2 linked regions of the Methylocaldum szegediense genome follow. The protein of the gene in region 2 interacts with the protein of the main gene of each other region in a pairwise test. Links are inferred from orthologs where the notes say so. Each region holds a gene or a part of one and is shown on either strand. Other genes may lie near its edges. The genes, in order: recA and dprA.

What was found.
Region 1: the proteins of dprA (region 2) and recA interact in binary tests that used the Bacillus subtilis proteins (3 or more experiments, as listed by UniProt). The link is inferred for Methylocaldum szegediense from one-to-one orthologs.

What each region holds. Positions count from the first base shown.
Region 1 is NZ_OX458333.1:3,519,068-3,533,936, forward strand. The notes cover bases 243-3,083. They hold recA (recombinase RecA), read left to right. Parts: upstream 243-1,060; coding sequence 1,061-2,107; downstream 2,108-3,083. Other genes in these bases: QEN43_RS15210 (CinA family protein), read left to right, coding at 243-461; thpR (RNA 2',3'-cyclic phosphodiesterase), read left to right, coding at 388-1,020; QEN43_RS15225 (regulatory protein RecX), read left to right, coding at 2,149-2,565; alaS (alanine--tRNA ligase), read left to right, coding at 2,604-3,083. Outside these bases: more of QEN43_RS15210, read left to right, coding at 1-242; more of alaS, read left to right, coding at 3,084-5,204; QEN43_RS15235 (aspartate kinase), read left to right, coding at 5,234-6,463; carbon storage regulator CsrA, read left to right, coding at 6,595-6,801; rpsP (30S ribosomal protein S16), read left to right, coding at 7,134-7,397; ribosome maturation factor RimM, read left to right, coding at 7,427-7,927; tRNA (guanosine(37)-N1)-methyltransferase TrmD, read left to right, coding at 7,940-8,689; rplS (50S ribosomal protein L19), read left to right, coding at 8,701-9,051; site-specific tyrosine recombinase XerD, read left to right, coding at 9,185-10,105; lpxA (acyl-ACP--UDP-N-acetylglucosamine O-acyltransferase), read left to right, coding at 10,133-10,921; QEN43_RS15280 (Gfo/Idh/MocA family protein), read left to right, coding at 10,970-11,905; QEN43_RS15285 (DegT/DnrJ/EryC1/StrS family aminotransferase), read left to right, coding at 12,013-13,110; lpxB (lipid-A-disaccharide synthase), read left to right, coding at 13,103-14,254; QEN43_RS15295 (GGDEF domain-containing protein), read right to left, coding at 14,290-14,869. UniProt on the Bacillus subtilis protein: Multifunctional protein involved in homologous recombination, DNA repair and competence.
Region 2 is NZ_OX458333.1:1,646,741-1,661,767, forward strand. Bases 1-2,999 are described here. They hold dprA (DNA-processing protein DprA), read left to right. Parts: upstream 1-943; coding sequence 944-2,056; downstream 2,057-2,999. Other genes in these bases: QEN43_RS06990 (LysM peptidoglycan-binding domain-containing protein), read left to right, coding at 1-947; QEN43_RS07000 (DUF494 family protein), read left to right, coding at 2,098-2,565; topA (type I DNA topoisomerase), read left to right, coding at 2,649-2,999. In the rest of the region: more of topA, read left to right, coding at 3,000-4,949; QEN43_RS07010 (L-threonylcarbamoyladenylate synthase), read left to right, coding at 4,982-5,536; ispB (octaprenyl diphosphate synthase), read left to right, coding at 6,716-7,738; QEN43_RS07025 (hypothetical protein), read right to left, coding at 8,109-8,531; QEN43_RS07035 (NUDIX domain-containing protein), read right to left, coding at 11,099-11,746; QEN43_RS07040 (NAD+ synthase), read right to left, coding at 11,743-13,476; pncB (nicotinate phosphoribosyltransferase), read right to left, coding at 13,473-14,786; QEN43_RS07050 (nicotinamidase), read right to left, coding at 14,797-15,027. UniProt on the Bacillus subtilis protein: Protein that helps load RecA onto ssDNA during transformation. Binds cooperatively to circular ssDNA, is able to bridge different segments of DNA. Favors the loading of RecA onto SsbA- or SsbB-coated ssDNA and formation of RecA-DNA filaments.

The sequences.
Region 1 (14,869 bases), 1.9 Mb from region 2 along the record:
GCGAGGTCGGGAGAGTCTTGAAGCTTCAGGGAAGAGTGTTGGCCGTGGCCGAATCTTGTACCGGCGGGTGGGTCGCCCAGTGTATCACCGACGTGCCCGGAAGTTCCGCCTGGTTTGATCGAGGATTCGTTACTTACAGCAATCAGGCGAAGTGTGAATTGTTGGGTGTACCGGGCGAGACTATCCAGATTCACGGTGCGGTCAGCGGCGAAACGGTTCTTGCCATGGCAGCGGGCGTCTTGGATTACAGTGCAGCGGATATCTCGGTGGCCGTCAGTGGAATCGCCGGACCGACCGGTGGCACGCCCGACAAGCCGGTAGGTACCGTCTGGTTTGCCTGGCGGCGGCGCGATGGCGTATGTCGCGTGCAACGCAGGCAGTTCGGAGGTGATCGGCGTCAGGTCAGGCGGCAAGCTGTGGAAGTCGCGCTTCAAGGTATTCTTGATGTCTGTCGGGATTAAAACGCTTCGTTTGTTTTTTGCGCTTTGGCCGGATGAGGCGGTCCGCGCTTCGTTAGCGCAATTTGTCGAGACGCTGAAGCAAACGACTACAGCCCGATGGGTGGAGCCCGAAAATTTTCATATTACGTTGGCTTTTCTAGGGGCAGTAAACGAAGATCAGTTGCCACTGGTTTGTCGGATTGGTGACGGTATCGATGGCCAATCGTTTGAGCTTACACTGGACCGAATCGATTTCTGGCCAAAAAGGGAAATTGTTTGGCTGTCGCCGTCAAGTACGCCGGCGGCGCTTGCGAATCTCGCGAGCGGTTTAACGGCCGAGCTCAAGCAAGCCGGGTTTGTCGTGGAGAATAGGCCGTATCGAGCGCATCTGACTCTTGCCAGGAGAGCGCGTCCTGGCCGTATCTCATCAGGCGTTCTCGACGATCCTATTCGTTGGAGCGAGGGTTCATTTTGTCTGATCGAGTCCCATCTCAGTCGTATGGGCTCTCAGTATCGGGTACGCAATAACTGGAATCTATCGGGTTTTCAGGCTATTCCCGATGACTTGTCTGTGAGATAATTAAACAATTATTTACAAGAGTTTAGTCAGTATCAAGCTAATGGACGAAAACAAAAGGAAAGCGCTGAGCGCGGCGCTTTCTCAAATCGAAAAGCAGTTTGGTAAAGGGGCTGTGATGCGGATGGGCGATGTCCCCGCAATGCGCGACCTCGACGTCATTCCCACAGGTTCCCTATCGCTCGATATTGCATTGGGCTGCGGGGGCTTGCCGCGAGGGCGTATCGTTGAAATCTACGGTCCCGAATCGTCCGGCAAAACGACTCTGACACTCGAAGTCATCGCCCAGGCTCAAAAGAAGGGCGGGGTAGCGGCGTTCGTCGACGCCGAGCATGCGTTGGATCCTGTTTACGCGGAAAAGATCGGCGTCAATCTGGATGATTTGCTGGTTTCGCAGCCGGATACCGGCGAGCAGGCGTTGGAAATCGCCGATATGTTGGTTCGGTCGGGTAGCGTCGACGTGGTCGTGATCGACTCAGTGGCGGCCTTGACGCCAAAAGCGGAAATCGAAGGCGAAATGGGTGATTCCCATGTCGGGCTTCAGGCGCGATTGATGTCGCAAGCCCTGCGGAAATTGACGGCCAATATCAAGCGCTCAAACACCTTGGTGATCTTCATCAACCAGATTCGTATGAAGATCGGAGTCATGTTTGGCAATCCGGAAACTACGACAGGTGGCAACGCGCTTAAGTTTTACGCTTCGGTTCGTCTTGATATTCGCCGCTTGGGGGCGATCAAGAACGGCGACGAGGTCGTCGGCAATGAGACCCGTGTCAAAGTTGTGAAGAACAAAGTAGCACCTCCCTTCAAGAATGCCGATTTCGAGATTCTTTACGGCGAGGGCGTTTCCCATGAGGGCGAATTGGTCGATTTGGGCGTTGCCTACGGAATTCTGCAGAAATCAGGTTCCTGGTACAGCCTCGGATCTGAACGTATTGGTCAAGGGAAGGATAACGCTCGCAATTTCCTGAAAGAGCATCCCGAACTAGCGGAAAGCATCGAGTCCAAGATCCGTGAAAAGGCTTTCGCTAATATCGCTGTGGCGGGGGCTGTCACTGCATCCGATCCATTCGAGGGGGTTGAAGCCTGAGCGATAATTCGGATTCCCTGCGGGCAGTAAAATCCGCGGCCCTGCGTTATCTGTCGCGCCGTGAGCACAGTAGCATGGAGCTCAGGCAGAAGCTTTGTCGCAAAGGATATTCGGAGACCGTAGTGGAGCAAGTCATTGCCGAACTGGCTTCTCAGGGCTTGCAGAGCGACGGGCGTTTCGCCGAGGTGTTCACTCACAGTCGCGTTGAAAAAGGGTACGGCGCATACCGTATCAGACAGGAGTTGCGACAACACGGCATCGACGTGAATCAAGCGTTGGAAAACGACCGAGATTGGGATGAGCTGATTCGAAAGACTTATGTCAAAAAATATGGCGAAACCGTTCCGGGTTCGATAGAGGAACGTGCCGCCAGGGAGCGTTTCCTTCGGAGGCGCGGTTTCGACGCAGAGCAAATCCGACGTTTGTTCAAGTGCTTAAGACAGCCTGAAAGCAAATAAGCCCCAAAAAGAAGAACGAAACCATCGGTAGTAGCGAAATGACCAGCGCAGAACTGCGTTCACTTTTTCTGAAGTTTTTTGAGGAACGGCAGCACACGATCGTTCCCTCCAGTTCGTTGATTCCGGCCGATGATCCTACTCTGCTGTTCACGAACGCGGGTATGGTTCAATTCAAAGATGTGTTTTTGGGGCGGGAAAAACGTCCATATGTACGTGCTGCTTCGGCGCAGCGTTGCGTTCGGGCTGGCGGCAAGCACAATGACTTGGAAAACGTAGGGTACACCGCGCGCCACCATACGTTTTTTGAGATGCTGGGGAATTTTAGCTTTGGCGACTATTTCAAACGCGAAGCAATCCATTACGCCTGGGAATTTTTGACGGGGGTTTTGAAACTGCCGACGGAACGGCTCTGGGTTACCGTTTTCGACCAGGACAAAGAAGCCGAGTCGATCTGGCTGAAAGAGATAGGGGTCGATCCGGCACGCTTTGCGCGTATCGGTTCGAAAGATAATTTCTGGAGCATGGGAGACACCGGGCCTTGTGGACCATGTACAGAGATTTTCTACGATCACGGCGAAGGGATTCCTGGGGGTCCTCCGGGGTCGCCTGACGCGGATGGCGATCGATATATCGAGATCTGGAATCTCGTCTTCATGCAGTACGATCGTGCTTCAGACGGAACATTAAGCCCCTTGCCCAAACCATCGGTCGATACGGGTATGGGATTGGAGCGCATCGCTGCCGTCGTTCAAGGTGTACACAGCAATTATGATATCGACCTCTTTAGGGCGCTGCTCAAGGCTGCAGCGGATATCGCGCAAGTCGAGAACACCGACAACAGCTCGTTGAGAGTGTTGGCCGATCATATTCGCTCGTGCGCTTTCCTGATTACAGATGGCGTACTGCCGTCCAACGAAGGGCGCGGATACGTACTGCGCCGCATTATCCGAAGAGCGATTCGGCACGGCTACAAACTCGGGGTGCGAGATACCTTTTTTTACCGTTTGGTCGCACCGCTGTGTGCTCAGATGGGCGATGCCTACCCGGAGTTGGTTGCGGCTCGGCCGATGGTGGAGCAGGTTTTAAAGAAGGAAGAAGAGCGTTTTGCCGAAACCTTGGAGCAAGGAATGAAAGTTCTTGAGACTCATCTCAAGGGAATGAGCGGCAAGACGATTCCTGGCGACACGGTGTTTCTGCTTTATGACACCTATGGTTTTCCGGTCGACCTGACGGCTGATTTCGCCCGTGAACATGGCTTGGTACTGGACATGGAAGGTTTCGAGAGAGCGATGGAGGAGCAAAGGGAGCGCGCACGCGCGGCCAGCCATTTCGGAGTTGATTACTCCCACGACGTACATCTCGACATACGCTGCGATTTTACGGGTTACACGAATTCGCGTGAGGAGACGCGCGTTGCAGCGGTGTTGCAGGACGGCAAACCTGTAGAGCTGCTAACAGCTGGCGAAGAAGGTATTTTGATCTTAGAAAGAACGCCGTTCTACGCCGAGTCGGGCGGACAAGTCGGTGATCGAGGCACTATCCGTGCCGGGGAAAATCTGTTCGAAGTGTTGGACACACAGAAGAAAGTCGGCGATTTGATTCTCCATATCGGGCGGGTATCGAAAGGAACGTTCAAGCGCGGTCTGGATTGTGAAGCGACGGTTGATGTCGCGGCACGGAACGCAATAGCACGTAATCACTCCGCGACCCACTTGCTCCACTCTGCATTGAGGAAAGTTCTTGGGGAGCACGTGATACAGAAGGGATCACTGGTCGCTCCTGACCGCCTCCGCTTCGATTTTTCTCATTTTGCGCCAGTGACCGCAGATCAGCTTGAGGCTATCGAACGCCTGGTGAACGAGCAGATTCGGGCAAACAATGCCGTTTCGGCCGAAATGATGCCGAAGGACGAGGCTATCAAAGCAGGTGCGATGGCTTTGTTCGGCGAGAAGTACGGCGATTTCGTGCGTGTCCTTCGAATCGGCGATTTTTCGACCGAATTGTGTGGTGGAATTCATGTCCAGCGCGCTGGTGATATCGGGTTGTTCAAAATCGTAAGCGAAACGGGGGTTGCGGCTGGGGTTCGGAGAATTGAAGCCTTGACTGGGGAAGCCGCTGTCCAATGGGTAGAGAAGAACGATAGGATCCTGCAATCCCTCAGCGAGAGAATGAAGGTTGGGCGGGATGCTTTGGATGAGAAAGTGAACCAGCTTCTTGAAAGAAACCGTTCGTTAGAGAAGGAATTGGAGCGACTGAAAGGTAAGCTGGCGAGTGTCACTGGAGACGATCTGGCTTCTCGTGCGATATCGATCGATGGGGTGAAAGTTCTCGCGGCAAAGGTGGATGAAAGCGATCCCAAAGAACTCAGGGATATGGTCGATCAGCTCAGGAATAAGCTGGGTAGTGCGGCGATCGTGCTGGGATCGGTTAAAGAGAATAAAGTAACCTTAATTGCCGGCGTGACCAAAGATCAGACCGCTCGAATCAAAGCGGGCGATTTGGTTAATGCTGTGGCCGTTCAGGTGGGTGGAAAAGGCGGCGGCCGGGCCGACATGGCCCAAGCAGGAGGGACTAATCCGGCGATGCTGGATGCGGCGCTGAAAAGTGTGCCGGATTGGGTGCGGCGCCATACCGCGTGAACACGAGAAGTTATAAGAACTAAATAGAAATGGCCTTATACGTACATAAATATGGCGGCACGTCGGTAGGCAGTACAGAACGAATCCGACATGTCGCCGATAACATTGTGAAAGCTCGAGAACGAGGCGACAGTATTGTCGTTGTTGTATCCGCTATGAGCGGAGAAACCAATCGTCTAATAGCGTTGGCTCAGGAAATTCAGGCGAACCCGGACCCGCGAGAATTGGATGTTTTGCTGGCTACAGGTGAGCAGATTACGATAGCGCTTTTGTGTATGGCGCTGCATGAGAAGGGCGTGCCTGCGTGTTCGTATACAGGCGGACAAGTTAAAATCCTGACCGACCGATCATATAACAAAGCGCGTATCTTGAATATCGATACCAACCGTATCGCAAATGATCTCGCGCGGGACAAGGTAGTAGTTGTGGCCGGTTTTCAGGGGATCACCGAGGATGGTGACATCACCACTCTTGGCCGGGGCGGATCGGATACTACGGCTGTGGCTTTGGCTGCCGCGCTCAAAGCTGATGAGTGTTTGATCTATACCGATGTAGATGGTGTTTATACTACGGACCCGCGCGTCGAACCGAACGCTCGTCGGCTGGACCGGATTACGTTCGAAGAAATGTTGGAAATGGCGAGTTTGGGATCGAAAGTGTTGCAAATTCGGTCTGTGGAGTTCGCCGGTAAGTACAATGTTCCGCTGCGGGTGCTTTCAAGTTTTACTGAAGGCCCCGGCACGTTGATCAGCTATGAGGAAGAAAACGTGGAAAAGCCGCTGATTTCCGGCATCGCGTTCAATCGAGACGAAGCAAAGCTGACGATTTTGGGCGTCCCCGATCGTCCGGGCATTGCCTACAAGATTCTCGGTCCGATTGCCGATGCGAATATCGAGGTCGATATGATAGTCCAAAATATTGCTCAGGACGGCACGACCGATTTCACGTTTACTGTGCACCGCAACGACTATAGAAAAGCCTTGGAAATTCTGCGTAGCACATGTGCGGAGCTCGGAGCGCGCGAAGTTGCGGGTGACGACAAGATCGTAAAGGTGTCTTTGGTTGGCGTCGGCATGCGTTCACACGCCGGTATCGCGAGCAAGATGTTCGAAGCTCTCGCAAGAGAGGGCATCAACATCCAAATGATTTCGACGTCTGAAATCAAAATTTCCGTGGTTTTAAATGAAAAATATTTGGAACTTGCGGTTCGCAGCTTGCACGAAGCGTTTAATCTTGACCAGTCGTCGGAAGCGGCTTGAGATTAAATTTTCATTATAAACATAAAAAAACCTGATATAATATATCGCTTAACCGTTTGTGTTGGTTGGCTTGGTGTTGCGTGAGCAGCACCATCTTAGGTAGGTCACAAGCGACCGGAAAGGAAGGATTTATGCTGATATTGACTCGTAGAGTCGGTGAGACTCTGATGATCGGGGATGATGTAACGGTTACCGTGTTAGGGGTGAAGGGTAATCAGGTTCGCATCGGTGTAAACGCGCCCAAGGAAGTTTCTGTGCATCGGGAAGAGATCTATGAGCGTATAAAGCGGGAGCAGCAGGCTCAATCGTCAGAAAAAACAGCTGAGCACACGGAATAGGTCGGTTATAATCTCGTTAGCTTCGGAGAGATGGCCGAGAGGCTGAAGGCGCTCCCCTGCTAAGGGAGTATAGGGCCAAAAGCTCTATCGAGGGTTCGAATCCCTCTCTCTCCGCCATTCCACTAAGGTTTAGAAGACTTTGGGTGGCGAACGCGCGAAAGACGTTCGGGTCTGCATTCCGTCTCCAAATTAACCCTTAACGACGCTGATCTGCTGCACTGGCTTACATTGCGGCATGTCTATCTGTCGGTTAGAGGGTCTTAACAGGTGCGGGTTTTTCGGTATAATAGCCTGTTTTTTCTGGTTGTTCTTGCATCCTAAGAGGAATTTTAATGGTCACGATTCGTCTTGCCCGTGCTGGCGCAAAAAAGCGTCCGTTTTACCACGTTGTCGTCGCTGACAGCAGATGTAAACGAGATGGCCGCCACATTGAGCGGGTCGGGTTCTTTAATCCCATTGCTTCCGGGAAAGAAGAAAGACTGCGTTTGGATGATGCTCGGATTCAGTATTGGTTGAGTCAGGGCGCCAAGACAAGCGAGCGGGTTCATTCGTTGATCAAAGAATTCCGCAGGAAAGCAGGCACGACTACCGAATAGAGGCGTCGCGGCGATATACGTTCGCCACAGTGGGCCGGCAGATTATCGCGGGCGAAGTGGCGGGCGCGTTTGGCGTCCGGGGATGGGTAAAGGTCCGCTCCTATACGGAACCGCCTGACAATATAGTGGGTTATTCGCCTTGGTTAATCGGGAACGAGGCGGCTCGAAAGGAATTCAAAGTCGTTTCCGGTCGTCGTCACGGTAATTGGATGGTAGTCTGCTTGGAGGGTGTGGATACCCGAGACCAGGCTCTGCAGCTGTCTGGTCTGAAGATCTTCGTCGATAGAAGTCAATTCGAACCTACGAAGCCGGGTGAATATTACTGGGCTGATTTGATTGGGCTCGAGGTTCGGGAAACATCTGGTCGCAGCTTGGGTACTGTGGTCAGCATGATGGAAACCGGTGCAAATGACGTTATGGTGGTGCAAGGCGAACGGGAGCGCTTGATACCGTTCGTGGTTGGAGAGTTCGTCAAGAGTGTCGACTTGAATCAGGGGGTCCTGATCGTGGATTGGGATCCTGATTTCTAAAGCCGTCGATCAATGCGTTTCGATGTCGTCACCCTGTTCCCTGAAATGGTTGATAGCGCTGCCAGATATGGTGTGACGGGGAGGGCGATTGAGCAAGGGATAGTTGACCTCAAGCTCTGGAATCCACGCGATTGGGCACCGGACCGACATCGGACGGTCGATGATCGCCCCTATGGCGGTGGACCGGGGATGGTCATGAAAGTGGAGCCGCTGCGCAGCGCCATTCGCGCGGCAAGAGCCGATTCGGACCTGCCTGCGAAGACGATTTATTTAAGCCCGCAGGGTGGTTTGTTGACGCAAGATGTCGTCGTGCGCCTTGCTCGATGTCCGAGACTGATTCTCGTTGCCGGACGCTACGAGGGAGTCGATGAGCGGCTAATCGAGTTGGAAATCGATGAAGAATGGTCGATAGGCGATTACGTGTTGAGTGGCGGCGAGCTTGCGGTGCTGGTGATGTTCGATGCGGTGGTCAGGCTGTTGCCCGGCGTTTTAGGGCATGCGGATTCGGCCGTTCAGGATTCCCATATGGCGGGGTTGTTGGACTGCCCCCATTACACACGGCCGGAAGTGGTTGATGGTCGACGAGTACCGCAGGTTTTGCAAAGCGGGGATCACGGCGCGATCAGACGTTGGCGCCTGAAACAGTCCCTTGGTCGAACATGGTTAAGAAGGCCGGATTTATTGGCTAAGCTGGAGCTCGATGCGGAGCAGCGGAGCCTGCTGGAAGAGTTTAAACACGAATTTTACGCCGGAACGAATTAAGGGGAATCGCAATGTCCAGTCACATTATTCAACAACTCGAGCGCGAATGGATGAGCAGGAAAACGGTCCCGGATTTCGGTCCAGGAGACACTGTGGTCGTGCAGGTGAAGGTAAAGGAAGGAAATCGCGAGCGCTTGCAAGCCTTCGAAGGTGTAGTTATCGCGAAGCGGAACAGGGGATATAACTCCGCTTTCACGGTCCGCAAAATATCTCATGGCGAAGGCGTGGAAAGGGTTTTCCTGACCTACAGCCCACAAGTCCAAGAAATTCAGGTCAAACGTCGCGGTGACGTTCGTCGCGCGAAGCTTTATTACCTCCGTACTCGTGCTGGCAAGGCAGCTAGAATTAAAGAAAAAATTTGATAGGGGCGAAGGATCGCCGCTGCGACTGATACGATGATCGATACGGGCAGCGTTCGCTGCCCGTTTCTTGTCTTGGGGGAAACTAATTAGGGAGCACTTTGCAAGAAGCTGCCGCTCGTAAAGCGTGAAGGCCATGGGCTTGAATGAACTGCGTGTTGCTGATTCTGACGCTGACCTGATCCGGCGTTTTGTAAATGCCTTGTGGGTAGAAGAAGGATTAAGCGAGAACACGCAGAAAGCATACTGCAGCGATATCTCCCTATTTGCCGTTTGGTTGAGCAATACCCATCAAAAGGCGCTTTGCGAAGCCGACACGGGCGAGATAGAGGGCTATTTGGCACTCAAATATCGTCAAAAGGCAAGCGAGCGGAGCAGCGCCAGATTATTATCAAGCCTGCGTAAGTTTTATCTGTTCGCGCTTCGTGAAGGAAGCGTGGATAGAGATCCGACTGCGTCCATAGAGGCGCCCCGGATTGGTCGTACTCTGCCAAAGACGTTGACAGAAAAGGATGTGGAAGCGCTGTTGGCGGCTCCCAATAGTGATGAGCCTTTGGGCTGCCGTGACCGCGCTATGTTGGAGGTGCTTTATGCTACCGGGCTTCGAGTGAGCGAATTAGTCGGGCTCAAGCTCGGACAACTGAATCTCCGTCAAGGTGTTGTTCGCGTGGTGGGTAAAGGAAGCAAGGATCGCTTGGTTCCGATTGGGGAAGAGGCTGAGGATTGGGTGAATCGTTACCTTAAGACCGCGCGGCTAGCTATTTTAAGAGGGCGGCGCAGCGAGTATCTGTTCGTCACGGATCGCGGAGCGGGTATGACCCGTCAGGCGTTCTGGCACCTCATCAAGCGGTATGCCTTTCTCGCCGGAATCCGCAAGCCGTTGTCGCCGCATACCTTGAGACACGCCTTTGCCACGCATTTGTTGAATCACGGCGCGGATCTTCGGGTGGTTCAACTCCTGCTGGGGCACAGCGATTTATCGAGCACCCAGATTTATACTCACGTGGCGCAGGAGCGCTTGAAGGACCTCCATGCCCGCTGTCATCCGCGCGGGTGAAACCATTCTGAGCTTAACCGAGGATTTATGACTCTGAGTATTCATCCTACGGCGTGCGTCGCTTCTGATGCCAGATTGGGGGCTCGCGTATCAGTCGGCCCTTACGCCGTGATCGAAAGTGGTGCCGAAATCGGGGACGGTTGCCGGATCGAGGCTCATGCGGTCATCCATTCATTCGTCCGAATGGGCAAGAACAACCATGTCTTTCCGCAGGCTGTCATTGGCGGCCTGCCACAGGATTTGAGCTTCGATCCTCTTACGGCAACTTACGTGGAGATTGGTGACGGCAACGTATTCCGCGAAGGTGTGACCGTGAGCCGGGCAACTCAGAAGGGCAGTGCTACACGGATCGGTGCGAACAACTATCTGATGAATAACAGTCATGTGGCCCACGATTGCTGTCTGGGCGACCATAATATCTTCGCTAGTGGCGCTACGCTAGGCGGTCATGTACAGGTTGGAGATCGTGTCTTTTTCGGCGGCGGGGTCATGGTTCACCAGTTCTGCCGTATCGGCAGTTACGCAATCTTGCAGGGACTTGCGGGCATCAATAAGGACGTGATTCCTTTTACCATGGTCGGAGGAAGACCAGGCAAGCATTATCGGATCAACCTGGTGGGGCTACGGCGCGCGGGGATCGACGGAGGTCGTCTCAAGGCGGTTTCGGCTGCCTACCGTCGCTTGCGAAACAAGATGAGCCTCGACGACCTGCCGGATACGCCGGAACTCGTTTATCTTCGGCGCTGGCTAGCGGAAGAGTCGAGGCGCCATGGAACCCTAGGCTTTATCGAGCTACCTTCCCGCGGCGACGATTGATGGTTCGACTGGTCGGGGCGTCTGTTTTATCAGCCAAAGAATAGCGTCATGAGTGCACTGAAATGCGCCGTGGTCGGCGTCGGTTATTTAGGGAAATTCCACGCGGAAAAGTATGCCGCACTTCCCGATTGCGAGTTGGTCGCCGTCGTCGATACCGACCCAGCGACCGCTCAGACCGTAGCGGAGAAGACAGCTTGCCAGGCCTTGACCGATTATCGGGAACTACTCGGTCGCGTCGATGCTGTGAGCATCGTAGTGCCGACCAGTTTGCACCACCAAGTGGCTAAGGACTTTTTGATAGCTGGCGCGCATGTCTTGGTGGAAAAACCGATCACGGTAACAGTAGCGGAGGCCGACGAGCTCGTCCGCATCGCCGAAGAAAAATGCCTCACTCTCATGGTGGGACATCTGGAACGCTTCAATGCGGCTCTGCTGGCGCTTGATTTGACGGAGGACAAGCCGATTTTCATCGAGTCGCACCGTTTGGCGCCATTCAAGCCACGCGCCAATGATGTCAGCGTGGTGTTGGACCTCATGATCCACGACATCGATATCATTCTGGATCTGGTCGATTGTGAAGTAGACCGTATAGATGCCAAAGGCGTGCCGGTGTTGACCGGAGACATCGATATCGCCAACGCACGCATCTCGTTCAAGAACGGCAGCGTGGCCAATGTCACGGCGAGCCGAGTCAGCCAGAAAGTCGAGCGCAAGATGCGCCTGTTCATGCCCAAAGCCTATATTTCGGTCGATTTCCAGAATCGAGTATTGACCCGCCATCGCAAAGGCGAGGGCGAGATGTTTCCGGGCATACCGGAGATCGTTAGCGAGGAGTCGGTGTTCGAGAACGGCGACGCTCTGATGGAGGAAATCAAGCATTTTGTCGCCTGTATTCGCAACCGCCGTGAGCCTTTGATATCCGGCCATGCGGGGCGACGTGCCCTGGCAACCGCTACCGAGATTACCCGGCTGCTCAACGCCTAAACCTTCATGCGTTAACGGTGGTGCTGCCCCCTTCGGCACTGCGGTCGCCGGGGTACGAATCCCAAGAACGGCCGCCATGACAACGCCTAGATAGAGAGATAAAACTCATGATCCCCATGGTTGACTTGAAAGCCCAATACCTGCAACTCAAGGACGAAATCGATCAAAGCTTGAGCCAGGTATTGGACAGTTGCGCTTTTGTCCTGGGACCGAACGTTAAGGCGTTCGAAGAGGAAGCGGCGGCTTATCTGGGGGTCAAGCATGCGATCGGTGTCGCTTCGGGAACCGACGCCCTGCATCTTGCACTTTTGGCGGCCGGCATCGGTCAAGGGGACGAAGTGATCACGACGCCTTTTACCTTCATCGCTACCGCCGAAGCGATTCGGTATGTGGGTGCAAAGCCGGTGTTCGTGGATATTGACCCTAAAACCTTCAATATCGATCCCAATGCTATCGAAGCAGCGATCACGGAAAAGACCGCTGCGGTCATGCCGGTACATTTGTTCGGGCAGCCGGCGGATATGTCGAGGATTGCCGCGGTCTGTGAAAAACATGCGCTCAAGATGGTTGAAGATTGTGCCCAATCTTTCGGCGCGTCCATCGGCGGGCGGCAGACCGGCAGCTTTGGCGTTAGCGCAGGATTTAGCTTTTTTCCAAGCAAGAATCTCGGCTGCTATGGCGATGGCGGTTTGGTTACCACCAACGATGATGATATTGCCGCAAAGATCAAAATGTTGCGAAATCACGGGTCCGAGGTGCGTTACTACCACGACGTGATCGGTTACAACAGCCGGCTCGACGAATTACAGGCGGCGATTCTGCGCATCAAGCTGAAGCGAATCGACGATTTCAATCTGAATCGGCGCCGTGTTGCCCATCTGTATTCCGAGTTGCTAGCGGATCTGCCTGTGACCACGCCTTACGAAGACGGCGTGGGCGTACATGTTTACCACCAGTACACGATCTTGACCGACCAACGGGACACTATCATGCAGGCGCTGCAGAACGCCGGCATCGCCTGCGCGATCTATTATCCGGTTCCGCTCCATCGGCAAAAGGTATTTGCCGACGAGTGTGCGGGGCTGAACCTGCCGGTTACAGAAGCGGTTGCCGCGAGTTGCCTGTCCCTGCCTATTTATCCCGAACTCCAGGACGCTGACATCCGTCGCATCGTGTCGGTCATCCGTGCGGCTTTGAATGGCTGATCAGTCGCCCCTCGTTATGCTGAGCGCAGGAGAAGCTTCGGGCGATCTCCACGCCGCCAATCTATTCCGGGAATTGAAACAACTGATTCCGAACCTTCGCGGTATAGGCATGGGCGGTGCCAGAATGCGTGAGGCAGGAATCGAGATCCGTTACGATTCCACACATCTCGCCGTGATCGGACTTACCGAGGTGATCAGGCATTACGGTGAGATACGTCGTGCACTTCGGTTGATGCAGCGTATCGCATGCGAGGAGAAACCGGATCTTCTAATCTGTGTCGACTACAAGGAGTTCAACTTCCGTCTGGCCCGGAAGGCGAAGAAAGGTGGTGTCAAGGTCCTGTTCTACGTGAGTCCGCAGGTTTGGGCCTGGCGTCCTGGGCGCGTGAAGACCTACGGCCGGATCGTCGATCACATGGCGGTGATTTTCCCGTTCGAAGTGCCTTTTTACGAAGCATACAACGTACCGGTGACCTATGTCGGTCATCCCTTGGCGGGAAAAGTGAAGCCGTCCATCGGACGCGCCGAAGCGATGGAAAGATTTGGGCTTTCCGTTGAAGGCCCGGTCATCGGCCTGTTGCCGGGCAGCCGGATCAACGAGATCAATCGGCTTCTGCCTGTCATTCTGGGTGCCGCCGGACGCCTCTCCCATGAGTTTGCGGAAGCGCAATTTCTTCTGTTTCGGGCGCCGTCGATCTCAGCTGAACTGTTGCAAAGCCATCTCGCACGAAGCGATGTTCCGATCCGCGTGACGGAAGGCCAGGATTATGATGCGTTGCAGTGCTGCGACGCCGTGATTACGGTTTCTGGAACCGCGACGCTCGAAGTGGCGCTCTTGGGCGTACCGATGGTCATTGTTTATCGGTTGACACCCATTAGTTACTGGCTTGGGCGGGTTTTGGTGCGGATTCCGTATATCGGATTGCCGAATATCTTGGCGGGCCGCCATGTGGTCCGCGAATTTATCCAGCACGACGCGACCGCGGACAATATCGCCGGCGAAATCGCGAGAATCCTTCGGGATCGTGATTATGCCGAAGCGATGCGGCAATCACTCCGGCGAATTAGGGATGACTTGGGCGATGCGAACGGCCCGGCCAAGCTCGCGCAGCTCGCGGCGGATATGTTGAAAAAAGGTGGATAGTGAAATTTCCCATCCGGCCGGATGGCTTCGACCGGTCAATGCATGAATAGCTTGGACTGAGTGGCGCTTCCTTCCAGGTGAGAGCTTAAGCCGACCACTTGGTCGTCCTCGGTATCTTCGACGTGCATCGCGTTTCCACAGTATCCCTTGGCCTTCCCTTTGGCCATTGAAGCTCGCTCGGCAATATATTCCTTGGTCAAGCCGTTCTGGCTCGCGGCTACCGGGAAAATTCCGATGGAAAGAGCGACGAAAGGGAAATACCGCTTCTCACCGTACCGATCGCAGACTTCTATTCCACCGATTTGCCGGTCTTTTGCGGTATAAAAGTCCGGCGCAAGGGTTTCGAAGGTTTGTAGGAGTTGCCGGCATCGTTCCCGCCAATCGCCGCTTCGGAACAGCACGATGAAATCGTCACCGCCAATATGCCCTACAAAATCCAGATCGGGGTCCGAGATTTCCGTCAGCAAACGGCCGACGAGTCGGATGAGTTCGTCCCCGCGCATATAGCCGTAGACGTCGTTATAGGCTTTGAAATAATCGATATCGCAATACGCGACGGTGAAATCCTCTCGATTGCGCAGGAACTCATCTAGTTTTTGCTGGATCAAAACATTA
Region 2 (15,027 bases):
CCGATCATCCCGACCGTTACACTGTAGTGCGGGGCGACACGCTCTGGGACATTTCTGGCAGATTCCTGAGCAAGCCGTGGCAATGGCCGGAGATTTGGCACAACAACCCGCACATCCAGAACCCCCATCTGATTTATCCTGGCGACGTGATTGCCCTGAGTTACGTGAACGGCGAGCCGCGCCTGCAAGTCGAGACGCCGTCCGAGGTTCGTCTGAGCCCGGAAGTCCGAGTCAGCCCTATCGAGCGAGCCATACCCGTCATCCCGATGGACGCGATTCGCCAATTCCTATCTCGACCTCGCGTGGTCAGTGAACGCGAATTGAGAGAAGCACCATACATCGTGGACTTCGTCGACGAGCATATCGTCGGCGGAAATGGAGACCGGGTATACGTGCGCGCCATCGAGGAAGGAACAACCCAGGCATTCACCGTGTTTCGACCGGGCACGCCATACAGGGACGCCGTCACCGGAGACATTCTCGGTTACGAAGCGGTTTACGTGGCCGACAGCCAACTGGAACGCGCCGGTGATCCAGCGACGCTACTGTTGACCCGCGGCGAGCGCGAAGCAATCATTGGCGACCGGCTCCTGCCGGTCGAGCAAGAAAAAATCCAGCTTCGGTTCGAGCCACATGCGCCCGATCGCCCCATGGAGGCTCACATCATCGGCGTCCTAGACGGCGTCTCGCAGATCGGTCAATACCAGGTCGTGGTGATCGATAAGGGGACTGCCGACGGCATAGAAACCGGCCATGTCCTCGACATCTATCAGAAAGGACGCCCAATACGGGACATCGTTAGCCAAAGACCCGGTGAAACCGTGATGTCACCTCCGGAACACGCCGGCACGCTGATGATCTTCCGGCCGTTTGAGCGCGTCAGCTATGCGCTGATCATGAAAGCAACGCGCGCGATTCACGTCTTGGACCTCGCTGCGAACCCTTGACACCGGGCTCTCCGCCAAACCGCGAAGAACTGCGTTACTGGTTGGCTCTGCACAGAGCGCCTCTTATCGGCAGCAGGCGGTTTTGTGCCATTCTTGCCCACGTTCACTCCCCCAGGGTGCTTTTCGAAACCAAGGCTGCCGATCTGGCCGCCTTGGGTCTCAAGGAACCAACGATCTCGTATCTCTGCCGGCCAGATTGGCAAGCCGTGGAAACTGATCTCCACTGGCTAAGCGCCTCCGGCCATGATTGCCTGATCCTGCACGATCCCCGATACCCACCACTGCTCCGCGAAATCCCCGACCCACCGCCGCTGGTGTTCGTCAGGGGCGATATCTCCGCTCTATCGACTCGTCAGATCGCGGTCGTTGGAAGCCGAAATCCTTCACCATCGGGCCGGCGAATCGCGCGAGACCTCGCCAGAGGTCTGGTTTCCGCCGGTTTCACCATCACCAGCGGACTCGCATTGGGAATCGATGCTGCCGCGCATTCCGGCGCGCTCGAAGCGGACGGTATCACCATAGCCGTAGCGGCCACCGGGCTGGATCGCGTCTATCCGCGTCGACACCAGGAATTGGCGGAGACAATCGTCGAGCGGAGCGGCGCTCTCATATCCGAGTTCCCGACCGGCACCGGTCCCAAAGCAGAACATTTTCCGCGCCGCAACCGCATTATCAGCGGTCTCTCCCTGGGTACCGTGGTCGTCGAGGCAACGTCTCGGTCGGGATCCTTGATCACGGCCCGCTTTGCGGCGGAGCAGGGGCGCGAAGTGTTTGCCGTTCCGGGCTCAATTTACAGCCCGCTCTCTCGAGGATGCAATGAGTTGATAAAAAACGGAGCAAAACTGGTCCAAACGGTCGAAGATATCGTCGAGGAATTCCAGACGCAATCAACCGTCCAAGCCTACGAACCTTCGTTTCAAACCGACTCGGAAACCGATCAGCCCTATATGGAACTCTTGAAATATATTGCGTATGACCCAACCTCTGTGGATACTCTAGTGGCAGCCACAGGAAAAACACCGGAAGTCATCATGTCGATGCTTTTGATGTTGGAACTGCAAGGCCACGTTGCCTCCACCGCCGGAGGACAGTACTTCCGGATCCAGTAAACGTCCTAGCCGCTGCTCCATCCCTTAGTTGAGACCGCTCAATGAAAGAAAACGTATTCGATGTTTTGATCTATCTGTTCGAAAACTACATGGATGATGATGTCGAACTGACACCCGACCCCGACATGATTCGTACAGAGCTCTTGGAAGCCGGATTTCCCCAGACCGAAATCAATAAAGCTTTCGACTGGCTCGAATCTTTAGCTGAGCAAAATTCGATCAAGCCTGCTTCCTCGCCCGCATTTCGCATCTTTTCTACGCAGGAGATGGCGAAACTCGATACTGAATGCCGTGGCCTCCTGCTATTTCTGGAACAAAACGGGATTCTCACGCCGACGAGCCGGGAACTGGTCATAGATCGTGTGATGGCATTCAAGGAAGAAACAATCTCCCTGGAAAACCTGAAGTGGATCGTGTTGATGGTCCTATTCAGCCAACCCAACGAGGAAGTCGCCTTCGCGCGCATGGAAAATCTCGTTTACGGAAACCTGCCTAATTATCTGCATTGATAAGCCATCCGTTTTCTTCGGCACGGAAGAAACCGAAGGATCCTTTTCTGTAAAAACGCAAGTAGTTCGCACGCTTAAGCTCCATGAGTCAAAACCTGGTCATTGTTGAATCACCAGCAAAAGCCAAGACCATTGAAAAATATCTCGGCCGAGATTTTCAGGTCTGCGCGTCCTATGGCCATGTCCGCGACCTTGTTCCCAAAGAAGGGGCTGTTGATCCCGATCACGATTTCGCGATGAAGTACGAGCTCATCGAGAAAAACGAGAAGCACGTACAAACCATCACCAAGGCCGCTCAGAAGGCTGACGCCTTGTTTCTCGCGACCGACCCCGACCGCGAAGGTGAAGCCATTTCCTGGCACATTTACGAGATCCTCAAAGACCGCAAAGTGCTCGATAACAAACCGGTGCATCGCGTGGTCTTCCATGAGATCACCAAGCGCGCCATTACCGAGGCGATTCAAAACCCCAAAACGCTCTCCACCGACCTGATCAACGCACAGCAGGCACGCCGCGCTCTCGATTACCTGGTCGGTTTCAAACTCTCGCCGTTGCTGTGGAAAAAGATTCGGCGCGGCTTGTCGGCCGGACGGGTGCAAAGCCCCGCACTCCGGATGATTGTCGAGCGCGAGATCGAAATCGAGAACTTCAAGAGCCAGGAATATTGGACCCTCGACGCTGAAGCCAATGCCGAAGGTCAGAACTTCCGCGCCCGGCTTATCAGCTTGAACGGCGCCAAGCTGGAACAATTCAGCATCGTTACCGAAGAGCAGGCGACCCATGCCCGAAACGAACTGCTTGCGGCAGCGAACGGCAAGCTCCGGGTGGAAAAAATCGAAGAAAAGGAGCGCAAAAGGAATCCCGCGGCACCGTTCATTACATCCACTCTTCAGCAGGAGGCGGCCCGCAAGCTGGGGTTCACGACCAAGCGCACCATGACGATCGCTCAGCAGCTGTATGAAGGCATCGATCTGGGCGGCGAATCCACGGGTCTCATCACCTATATGCGTACCGATTCGGTCAATCTTGCCAGCGAAGCGGTACAGGAAATTCGCGAACTGATCGCGTCCCGATTCGGCGAGGAAAATCTGCCCAAGCAGCCGCCCGTATACAAGACAAAGAGCAAGAACGCTCAGGAAGCCCACGAGGCGATTCGGCCGACCTCGGCTTTTCGGCTGCCGGAACAGGTCAAACCCTATCTCACTGCTGATCAGTACAAACTTTACAATCTGATCTGGAAACGGACCGTCGCCTGCCAAATGATCCATGCCACCATCAAGACCGTCTCGGTCGATCTGTCCTGCGGCACGAAGGGCGTTTTCAGGGCGACCGGTTCGACGGTCGTGAACCCGGGCTTCATGAGCGTCTATCTCGAGGGTAAGGACGATGTTCCGAGCGAAGACGATGAAAGTTTTCTCCCTGGGCTAAAAGAAGGCCAGTCGGTCGATTTGCTCGATATCGTCACCGATCAGCATTTCACCGAACCGCCGCCGCGGTACACCGAAGCGAGCCTGGTCAAGGCATTGGAGGAATACGGCATAGGCCGACCGTCGACCTATGCGACCATTATCTCGACTCTCCAGCAGCGACGTTACGTCGTCTTGGAAAACAAGCGTTTTCGCCCGACGGATGTAGGACGCATCGTCAACAAGTTTCTGACCGAACATTTCACCCAGTACGTCGATTACAACTTCACTGCCAATTTGGAAGACGACCTCGATGCCGTCTCGCGCGGCGAAAGGAGTTGGATTCCTCTGATGCGGGAGTTCTGGTATCCGTTCAAGTCGCTGATCGATGCCAAGGATGAAAGCCTGAAACGCGCGGACGTCACGCACGAATTGCTCGATGAGACCTGCCCCGAGTGCGGCGGACGACTTTCCATACGCCTGGGACGTAACGGTCGCTTCATAGGGTGCACCAACTACCCAGAGTGCAAATACACCCGCAACATCAACGGGGATGCTATGCCCGCCGCGTCGGAAGTCGTGGAAGGAAGGGTCTGCCCGGAATGTTCCTCGCCGCTGGTAATCAAGACCGGTCGGTTCGGGAAGTTCATAGGCTGCAGCAATTATCCTAAGTGTAAGCACATCGAGCCGCTCGAAAAGCCCGAGGAAACCGGGGTACATTGTCCGGAATGCAAGAAGGGCCAATTGATCAAACGCAAATCGCGCTTCGGGAAGTTGTTCTTCTCCTGCAATACTTACCCGAGTTGCAGCTACGCGGTCTGGAACCCGCCCATTGCCGAGCCTTGCCCAAATTGCGGCTGGCCTATCTTGACACTGAAAGTCACCAAGCGGCGCGGCACCGAGAAAGTCTGCCCCCGTAAGGAATGCGGTTATGTCTCGCCTTATGAAGGCGAGCCGCTGGCCGAAGCTGCAACCTAGCTTTTACCTGTTACCTGCGAGCCCGCAAAGCGATGCCTTCGCGATTTCGCCTGAGGCTCGCGGCGACCCATCTCCGTCGCGGCGGCATCGTCGCTTATCCTACCGAGGGTGTGTACGGGCTCGGGTGTAATCCTCTAGACCGAGAGGCGGTGTTGCGCCTGCTGGCGCTGAAAGAACGCCCCACGACAAAAGGACTGATCCTCATTGCCGCCGAATTCGACCAAATCGAGTCTTATCTCGACATCCCCAACGACGCGATGCAGAGCAGAATCTTGGCCACCTGGCCGGGCCCCGTCACCTGGATCGTCCCTGCGGCCGGATGGGTTCCGAAATGGCTGCGAGGCGAACACGCAAGCCTAGCGGTTCGCGTCACGGCACACCGGGATGCCGCCGCCCTGTGCCGCGCTTTCGGTGGGCCCATCGTATCGACCAGCGCTAACAAAAGCGGCCGCCCGCCTGCCCGCACCCCGACCGCGGTTCGGCGTTACTTTTCGACCGACCAGGTATTGGTCGTCCCCGGGCGACTCGGTGGACTGGGCGGTCCCACCATGATCTACGACGCATCCACCGGCGTTCGGATACGTTAAGAAACCTTTGGATGAGCCTTTTTCTTCTGGGCTTAGCTTTATCCACAAACCCTGGGTAGCGATGGATGATCCAGAGGGAGCGAAATGGGGTTTTAAATCCTTCGCCAGTCCTGTCCTGAGGCTTTCGACAAAGCTCAAGACATACACCCTTCGACGGCATGAGGACACGCTTGTCCAAGTCTCTTATGAACACAATCGAAGGGGCTTGACCCGAATCCTCTTGTTCAGAGCTTCCTTAACATCTAACCCCGAATCCGGATATATCGCTGTCGTCAACAATCGATTGGTCTCGTTTTTGGGGGTGCGCAGCCACTGTTGCCGCCGTGGATCGGAGTCCGGCCGCGGCCTTCAGGTCCGATTCAAGGCAATGGCCATTGCTACCATAGGTAACCGAACTGCGCGAGCCTCGCATTACCGCCAAGCCGCCGTCCACGTAACAGTAGACGCACACCTTGGGCTTTGACGTAGTGGCGACGGTGGCGGTCAACTGGAAGCCGCAAGACGGCCCCAAGAAACGGATATCGTTGTCTTTCCTACTGCGCGTTAACGCTGCTCGCGCAAAACCTGGTCTTGGAAACCACGCAGGAAGCGGACGAAGGCCGAACCGACTTACCGCGCCGTGTGGCCGATTTCCCGATCGAAGACCGTCCGATGGAACCCCTCCGGTCGCCGGGTTGCGTCATTCACGGCGGTGATATCCGTCAGCACCAGTACCTTCAGTAAGCGAGCCTAGGAGGTAGCCAAGGCACACTCGAAACGCCTCATGTTTCGGGCGAGTAGACCGCGGAATTATCTCGACGCGCAACCGCTTCGTTACCTTACGATCAAACCTCGTCCCACCAACTAACCGTTGGTCGTTCAATCCTTGGAGACCCACTTCCCCGTAGCAGTCGAGGTATCGGCGGAACGCCCGCTCACGGCCTTCCAAAGACCGCGTCGCCTCCCTTTTTCCGACATGTATACGTGTTTTCGAACCTCATCAGACTCTTCTGTAGTCGCCCCCTGTCTCTTTCAGCCGTCACCAAGCTTCGTTGAAACCGTACGGATCAGACGCTATAACCCTGGACAGGTATTGGCTTCCAACAATCCGGACGTTTTTAACTTGACACACCGAGTTCTCATCCATAGCATTCCACCATTTTGCAGGACACCGCCGCAGCGAGAGCGACTTCATACTTAATGACCATATCGACTTCGTCACAGATCACGCCGACAGCTTCACAAGATCCAAAAACAGCCTTCGCGAGTATCCGCTGTTTGGTAGAAGAGGAAACTGCGGCTGTAGATCGGCTCATTCTTCGCGAGCTCAGCTCCGATGTGCTACTCATCAATCAGATCGGCCGGTATATCGTAAACAGCGGCGGCAAACGCCTCAGGCCGATGCTGTTGCTGCTGGTCGCCAAAGCCCTGCAGTATCGAGGACAGCAACACATTACCCTCGCGGCGGTTATCGAGTTCATTCACACGGCGACCTTGCTCCACGACGATGTCGTCGACGAATCGACCCTCCGCCGAGGACGAAATACCGTTAACGCGCTCTGGGGAAACGCGGCCAGTGTCTTAGTGGGGGATTATCTATACTCGCGCTCGTTCGAACTCATGGTGAGTGTGCGGAACCTCCGCGTCATGGAGATTCTTTCCCGCACCACTACGGCGATCGCCGAAGGCGAGGTATTACAGCTACTCAATTGCAACAACCCCGCGACAACCGAACACAAGTATCTCGAAGTCATCTCCCGTAAAACCGCAATTCTGTTCAGCGCTGCGGCGCAACTCGCGACCGTATTGACAGGCGCTTCGGAACCGATCGAACTGGCGCTGAAGGACTACGGCCTTCACCTCGGAATTGCCTTTCAACTAATTGACGATGCCTTGGATTACATGGCCAATCCCGAAGAACTCGGGAAAAATCTGGGCGACGACTTAGCCGAAGGCAAGCCGACGTTGCCCCTGATCTATGCCATTGAGCACGGCAACGCGGCCCAAGCCGCAGTACTCCGCAACGCCATCGAGAACGGCGATCGTGATGCATTCCGCGAAGTTTACGAAATCGTTGAATCTACCGACGCAATCGCGTACACTGCACGGCGCGCTAGGGAAGAAGCAGACAAAGCGGTCGAACTGCTCAGCGTTCTTCCCGCATCGGAATATAAAGACGCCCTCGTTCGATTAGCCCACTTATCGGTCGAACGAAGCTATTAAAGTCCACTATTCGGGGTGTAGCTCAGCCTGGTAGAGCACTGCTTTCGGGAGGCAGGAGTCGGAGGTTCGAATCCTCTCACCCCGACCATTTAAATCAAAGTCTTATTCCGCACCCTCACACGGCATTCTCGGCAGCGTAAAACCGCGTTCGCATCCAGTACGGCTACTGCATCCCGCACTGAGCCCGGGAACAGGTGAGCATATAGCCAGTCCGTAATTCGAAGGTCTCGTTCGTGGCTTCGCTTTTCCACGCTAGGGCCGTCGAGGTACAGAACCATCAAACCGTCGAACGTCGGGCCCTTCTTTTTCGGCTTTGGCCCGCTGGGCTTCTCTCCCGCGATTTCTACAGCCCAGCTTGCTCGGATCGCCTTCACTCTCTCCTTTCACGGATCGTCTTCGCGTCGAACTTGAGTAGAGCACCGAACCGTTCGGCCGTTAGCGTCGGTGTAGGTGCACCGCCAGAACGGCGAGTCCGGACGCTCGAAGACGCCGTCTTGATCCCGTTTTCGTTGTTTGCGCTTTGGCATGTGTCATCGAGAATGACCGCGTGGTTTCCGCACTCGCCCGGTGCCGTCTCTACGGCGCCCACAGCACAGGCGCAAAGCGAGACCATAGTGTCGTCCTCGTACGTCACGAGGCCCATTTCTTCGACCGGAAAACCGTCCTCATCAGAGATAGCCAGCATGACATACCCATGGATCAAGAGCCGTGTCAGATAAGCTACTGTGGAAGCGTGTTTCAGCTTGCGCGTCTGTCCCGGCGCTCCGGCAAGAAAATCCCCACGCCCTTCCATACCCTGCAGCTGGCGTAACTTCGCCCCGACCCGAAATTCACGACCACCGAGCGGCTGTCGGCCTTGTCATGGATTTCCCCGATGATTCCGGCTTGCGGGATATCGCCCTGAGCCGCGGCGAGCCACTGGGCGAACGCCTCGGGCTTATCCGCTAGCCATACAAGGCCGTCAACGTCCAGTAGGCACGGCGCGAGCGATCGGCGGGTGGGGTCGAATCGTCCGCGTGTACGATAGGAGAGAAAGCGTTGGTTCCTTACTGTCGCCAGGCAGATCGGGTTTTTCGATCGGCTGCGAGTAGAGACGGAGTCAAAAAACGGCCGGGACTGCAATCCGGGCGATTTCAGGGCCGGATACTGGCCTCTTGGAGAGACCAACGTCGGATTAGCCCGGATATTTCATCAGCTCTTTTCGCGGGCAGGAGTAATGGGGCGGTTGGGTCAACGGCATGCGACTAGGGAAGGCGATCGGGCAAAAACGAAGGGATTTCTGAACAATCGACGCAAGTCCCCCTTACCCCATTGTTTGTCATCGTGCCGGGGACCGCACTCGGACCGGGTCAGGTGGCGAGGATACGGGCGGCGACGAGAAAGGTCTCACGCTGGGGATGATGCGAGGCGAAGAGGATAGGAATGCGGCGCGTATTGCGCACCACCGAAGCGCCGATCTTAAGGAGGTTCACCCGAATCGTCGCGGCGGTTGCCCGCGCCAGCTCGGTACCGGCGAGCGCGATCTCGCGCAGCCGCTGCATCAGCGTATACGCGAGGGCAGCCCACAGCAGGCGCAGCGCGTTGGCGAGAAAATTATGGCCACTGGCGCGGGTGCCGAAGAGGTCCAGTTGTGTTTCCTTGATCCGATTTTGTTCGCCGCCTCCCTACGGCTCACCCCTTCGGGGCTTCCGCTCCCATTCGATCCTATCGAATGGGTCGGCTTCTCCGCGCTGACAGTAGAGCGGATCGTAGAGGGCGTCGGCGTTCCCTTCAAGATTCGTCACCACGAACCTTGGATTGGCGCCTTGGCTGCCAAACTCCAAGCAGGTGATGATGCGCCGTTCGATATTCCAGGAGTCGGCCGCGTAGCGGAATTCGTGAATGCGGCGCTGCTTGAGACCGGTTTCGGCAAAGGCGGCTTTGAGCTCGTCTTCCCAAGCCGCGACGGCCTTGTGCAAGCGCGCATTGCGCACCACACCGATCACATAGCCAACAGCATGGCGTTCGCACCAACGCAAGAGCCTCTGCCGGCAGAAGCCGGAATCGCCCCGGACGATGATGCGAACCTTCGGCCACGCCTGCCGTAAGCGTGTCACCAACAGTTTGATCACCGCCGCCGAATGCTTCGCCCCATCGATCCGGCTGGGCCGCAAAAGACAGATCAGGAGCGCTTGACCACAAAAGACATACAGCGGCAGATAGCAATACTGATCGTAGTCGCCGTGAAATGGGGCGAGTTCCTGATGCCCGTGCAGCGGCACATCGGAGGCGTCGATGTCGAGGATCAGCTCGCGCGGTGTTTGAGGCTGGGACGCGATGAACTGCTCAACCAGCACCCGATTCAAGGCCACCACATCGGCACGGCTGGCACGGGTTTCCAGGCGTGAGAACGTCGGGCTGCTGGCCAGAGCCGTCACCTTGCCCACCGCCGTTTGCAGCAGCGGATCGTGCCGCAGCCGGTCATGATCATTGAGGTCCTCATAGCCGCAACACAGACCCTAAAGCCGTTGGGCGACCAGGTCTTGCAGGGCATGTGTGATGCGGTTCGGAGCCCTCGGATCGTTCAACGCCTGCGCTACCGCCTTCGATAAGCCAAGGCGTCGATCCAGCTGCCGCAAGAGCACGAGTCCGCCATCGGAACTGATCGCTCCACCCCGGAAATTGGCTTCGATGACCCGCCGTCCCAGGCGTCCAAATGTCATCTCATCAGCGCTACAATTTGGCATCGGCACAGCTCCCCACACAATCTGTTTCGCAACCTGATTTTATGCGGGTTTCAACGCTGTGCCGACCCTCCTCATGATGAAATATCCGGGCTAAGCGCAATATCGCTACGAGTGGCTGTGGGTCGTAGCTATCCACTTTGTCCGAAATCAGGTCGCTATTTCGACGACCGGAACCGGAAGTCCCTCGCGGCCGCGGAAGCGCGTGACGAGTTCGTCCGCCGGGGACCCGGGGTCCGGTGCAGGGTCAGATCGGCGACCAGCACGGAAAACTGTTAATGGTGCCGGTGGGGGTTTTCCCGCCAGCGCAGGAAATAGCGGTCCACGCCGTTCTTTACGCTCTAATCGGTGAGGTGCTCGACATAGGGATTCCCGATCGTGCACCCTTCCAGGTCCAGGACGGACAGATCGGTGAGGGGTTTTTCCGATGTCATGCGATAGCCCTGCGGGTCAGACCGCTAGCCGCCAGCGCGGTTCCTTCACCTTGTGCTCGCGCGGCGTCGCGTCCCGGGTGAGGTTGTGCTTCCAGTCTTGGAGGCGTACTGCGGCATGCTCTAAGCGAATCAGCAATTGGAAAACGCGCTATTCCGCCTGTCCAATTCCATCGTTCGCCTCAGCGGCGCTCCTGATAAAGGCGTCAATCCTGCCTGTTACTGCCGAAGCCTTCACTCGACATCCCCTCCCCTAATGCCGACGCTCTCTTCGATATCAGATAAAGCAGCCCGACCGCAGTGTGTTCGGAACGAATCTCGCCATTTCGAAGCATGCTAACGGCATCGTCGAGGGTGACTGTCGCCAGTTCGATGTCCTCATGCTCCTCCGGCACGCCGCCACGCCAACAACGCCCCTCATCCAGGTCCACGATGGCGATCAGATGGTGAATCATTTCCGTGCACGCTCCCGGCGAACTGTAAACCGTCAAGGCAAGCTCTAACGATTTTGCCTGGAGCCCGGTCTCCTCGAAGAGTTCCCGAGCGGCGGCTTGTAAGGGCAACTCGCCTTCGTCCATCAGCCCGGCCGGCGCCTCCCACAGAAAGGGCCGCTGGTCTCCCACCAAAAACGCCCCCGGCCGAAACTGACGCGCCAGCAGTACGAGCTGCTTTGCGGGGTCGAACGTATGCACGACAACGACAGGTCGCCGCTTGACCACCTCCCGGATTACGGTTTGGCGGCCGCCGTCGAAGCGGGGTTGCTCGATCGTCACCCGCGAGAGGCCGAGGAAGCCTTGGTGCAGGCATTCCTCGGAAATCACACGCGCACCTACGGGACATTCATTCGTCTTCATCCGTTATTCCTCACGATATCCGCTACGTTGGGCACAAAGCGTTGCGCCAGGGGCATGCGCCGGCCGAATCCAAAAGCCCTTCGGTGAACGCGAATGATGGGCGGGGCCTGCCAGCGCTTGAATTCGGCGTTCTTGACCATGCGTATGACTTTTTGTTGGACGTCCCGGCTGGCCTTATTGGCCAGAGCCAGGGCTTCGACTCGTTCGTCGGCAGACAGTAAATCGGGCTCCAGTATCAATTTGAGCAACGCATCGAGTACGGGATACGGCGGCAGGCTATCCTCGTCGCGCTGCCCGTCGGCGAGCTCCGCGCTGGGCGCCTTTTCGATGATGGCGCGCGGAATGATATCGCGGCCCGCCTCGGCGTTGATGTGTTCCGCGAGGGCGTAGACTTCCGTTTTCCACAAATCGCCGATGAGATTGAGGCCGCCCGACATATCGCCGTACAACGTGGCATAACCGACGCTCATTTCGGATTTGTTGCCCGTGGTCAGCAACAAATGTCCGAAGTGATTGGCGTATTCCATCAAGATACGGCCTCGAATTCGGGCCTGCATGTTTTCGCGGGTCAGCCCACTGGGCGGCGTTCCGAAAGCACGCTCGAATTCAGCGCAGGCGAGCGCATAGTCGGGTTCGATCGCACGGTAGAGAAGCGGCACTCCCAGTGCCTCACAGAGCGCTTCGGAATCCGTCACGCTGCCTTCGGAACTGTGCCGGCTAGGCATGGTAATGGCGACGACGTTTTGGGGGCCGAGCGCTTCGGCGGCGAGCGCCAGGGTAACCGCGGAATCGATTCCGCCGGAGCTGCCCACAACCACTTTGCCGAATCCACATTTCCGGGCGTAGTCGCGGAGTCCTTGGATGATTTGTGCCTTGAAGAAGCCGGAGCCGCAGGTTGGCGCGGGAGGCGGCACAGTCGAATCACGGCCAAGAACATCGAAACGTCCATCACCGACCGGCACGACATCTACATACCCCAGCCCTTCACCGAACGCCGGTAGGCGGCATACGACGCTAGCTTCGGCGTTCTGAGCGAAGCTGTTGCCGTCGTACTGGATTTCATCGTTTCCACCGACCTGGTTGACGTACACCAGAGGCAGCTTCCAATCGGCGAAGCGACGGAACACCGCCTCGCGTTCGAGCACTTTACCGACGTGACTCGGGGACGCGTTGATGCTGACCACGACGTGCGCACCGGCCGCGGCCAGTGCCTTCACGGGATCGACCGCGTATTCCACACGCCCCTCGACCCCGAGATCGTTCCACAGATCCTCGCAGATGGCGAACGCGAGATTGAGGCCACGGAAGGGGTAAATGCCGTCGCGGGTACCGGGTTCGAAATGCCGATCTTCGTCGAACACGGCATATGTCGGCAGAAGCTGCTTGTGATACTTGAAGACTTCCCGTCCGTCCTCGAACACCGCAAGGCTGTTGTGCAAGGCCTTACCGGTACGCAGCGGATTGCGGTCGACGAAACCGACGACCGCCGCCGCGCGCATTCCCTTGGTTGCAGCCGCGATACGCGCGAGATGAGCCTCTTGGGCGTCGACGAAATACGGCAAGTCCAGGAGGTCCATGGGGTAGTAGCCGGTCAGGCCGAGTTCGCTGAACACGATGAGATCGGCCTGATTCCCGGCGTTTTGGATCACCTCTATCATCTTGTCGGCGTTGCCGGCCAGGCCCCCGACCGTGAAATTGAGTTGCGCTAGGCAAAGCGTCAAGCGTGTCATGCGGCCTGCTCCTCGACACCGAAGACTTGCTTCAGATAAGCGACATAAGCGGCATCCTCGCAGACGGTCTTGCCCGGAGAATCGCTGATCTTCGCAACCGGCTGACCGTTCACCCGCACCACCTTGATGACGATATTGAGGGGGCTCGGTCCGAGGTCGTTGGTCAGGTTGGTACCGATTCCGAACCCCGTGCGCGCACGACAGCCGACGTAACGGAACAGATCGATGGCCTTGGGAACGGTCAGTCCGTCACTGAACACCAGCGTTTTCTGGCTGGGATCGACGCGGTGGCGCTTGAAGTGGCGGATGATTTCGTCCGCCCAGCGATAGGGATCGCCGGAATCGTGACGGACCCCATCGAAGAGCTTGCAGAACTTCAAGCCGAAATCGCGCTTGAAGGCCTCGAGATTGATGACGTCGGTGAGCGCGATGCCTAAATCCCCGTCGTACTCCTTGTTCCAGCACTCGAACGCCGCCTTCTGGCTGTCGACCAGACGATAGCCGAGTGCCTGGAAGGTTTGCAGATACTCGTGGGCCATGGTCCCGATCGGCGTCACACCGTAAGCCTTGGCGCAGGCGATGTTGCTGGTCCCGGCGAAGACCCGCGGGAGCCGCTCTTTCAGCGTCCGCACGACGATATGCTGCCATTGCCGACTGAAGCGTCGACGTGTCCCGAAATCGCTCAGTTGAAAACCGCTTCGAGTCCCGGTCTCCTTCCGAATGAGGTCGATCTTCTCGTTCAGGCGACGCAGTCCTTCGGCACGCGTTTCGGGCGTATCGAAGGCCAGGAAGTACAGTTCGTTGACGATCGACATCAGGAAAATCTCGAAACGCATGACGTGGACTTGCGGCCCCTGTATGCGGATCTCGAGCTGCTCGTCGCCCGCGCGCACCTCGACGAAAGGACGGTGCAGCTGGTAAAGGCGCAGGAAGTGGACAAAATCCGGCTTGATGTAGCGCAGGGTCCTAAGATAGTCGAGTTCCGCCTCGGTATAGCGCAAACGGCAAAGGTGTTCGAGCTCCAGCTCGATGTCCGGAATCAAGGGGCGCAGATCGACGTCTGGGGTCCTACAGACGAACCGATATTCCGCTTCCGCACCGGGGCAATGATGGAGCAGCGCCTGCTGCATAGTGATCTTGTAGAGATCATCCTCCAGAAGCGAGGTCACCACCGGCAGGCGTCCGTGCTCGGCATAGAACTCGTGGACGGAAGCGTGCATCTCCGCATCCGGGCTCTCGGGAACCATGCGAAGATATTGGTCGACACGCGCTTTCAATGACGGTGGGTTATTCGAGGCGGTTTTTTTCATAGTTTTCTTCTCAAACGCGAGACAATTCTGAGGCGCAATTGACGATGGCTATCCCTGCCTCAGCAAACGCATCGAGTGTTGCGGTACAACGGGCTTTGTCCACGGCTCGGCAAGCGGCGAGGTTCACGACGACATCGAAACCGCCCCGACGCAGCTGTAACGCTGTCGTCTTGACGCAGTAATCGAGCGCCAATCCGCCCACCCACACCGTGGTCACCCGTTTTTGCTTGAGAAACTCGAT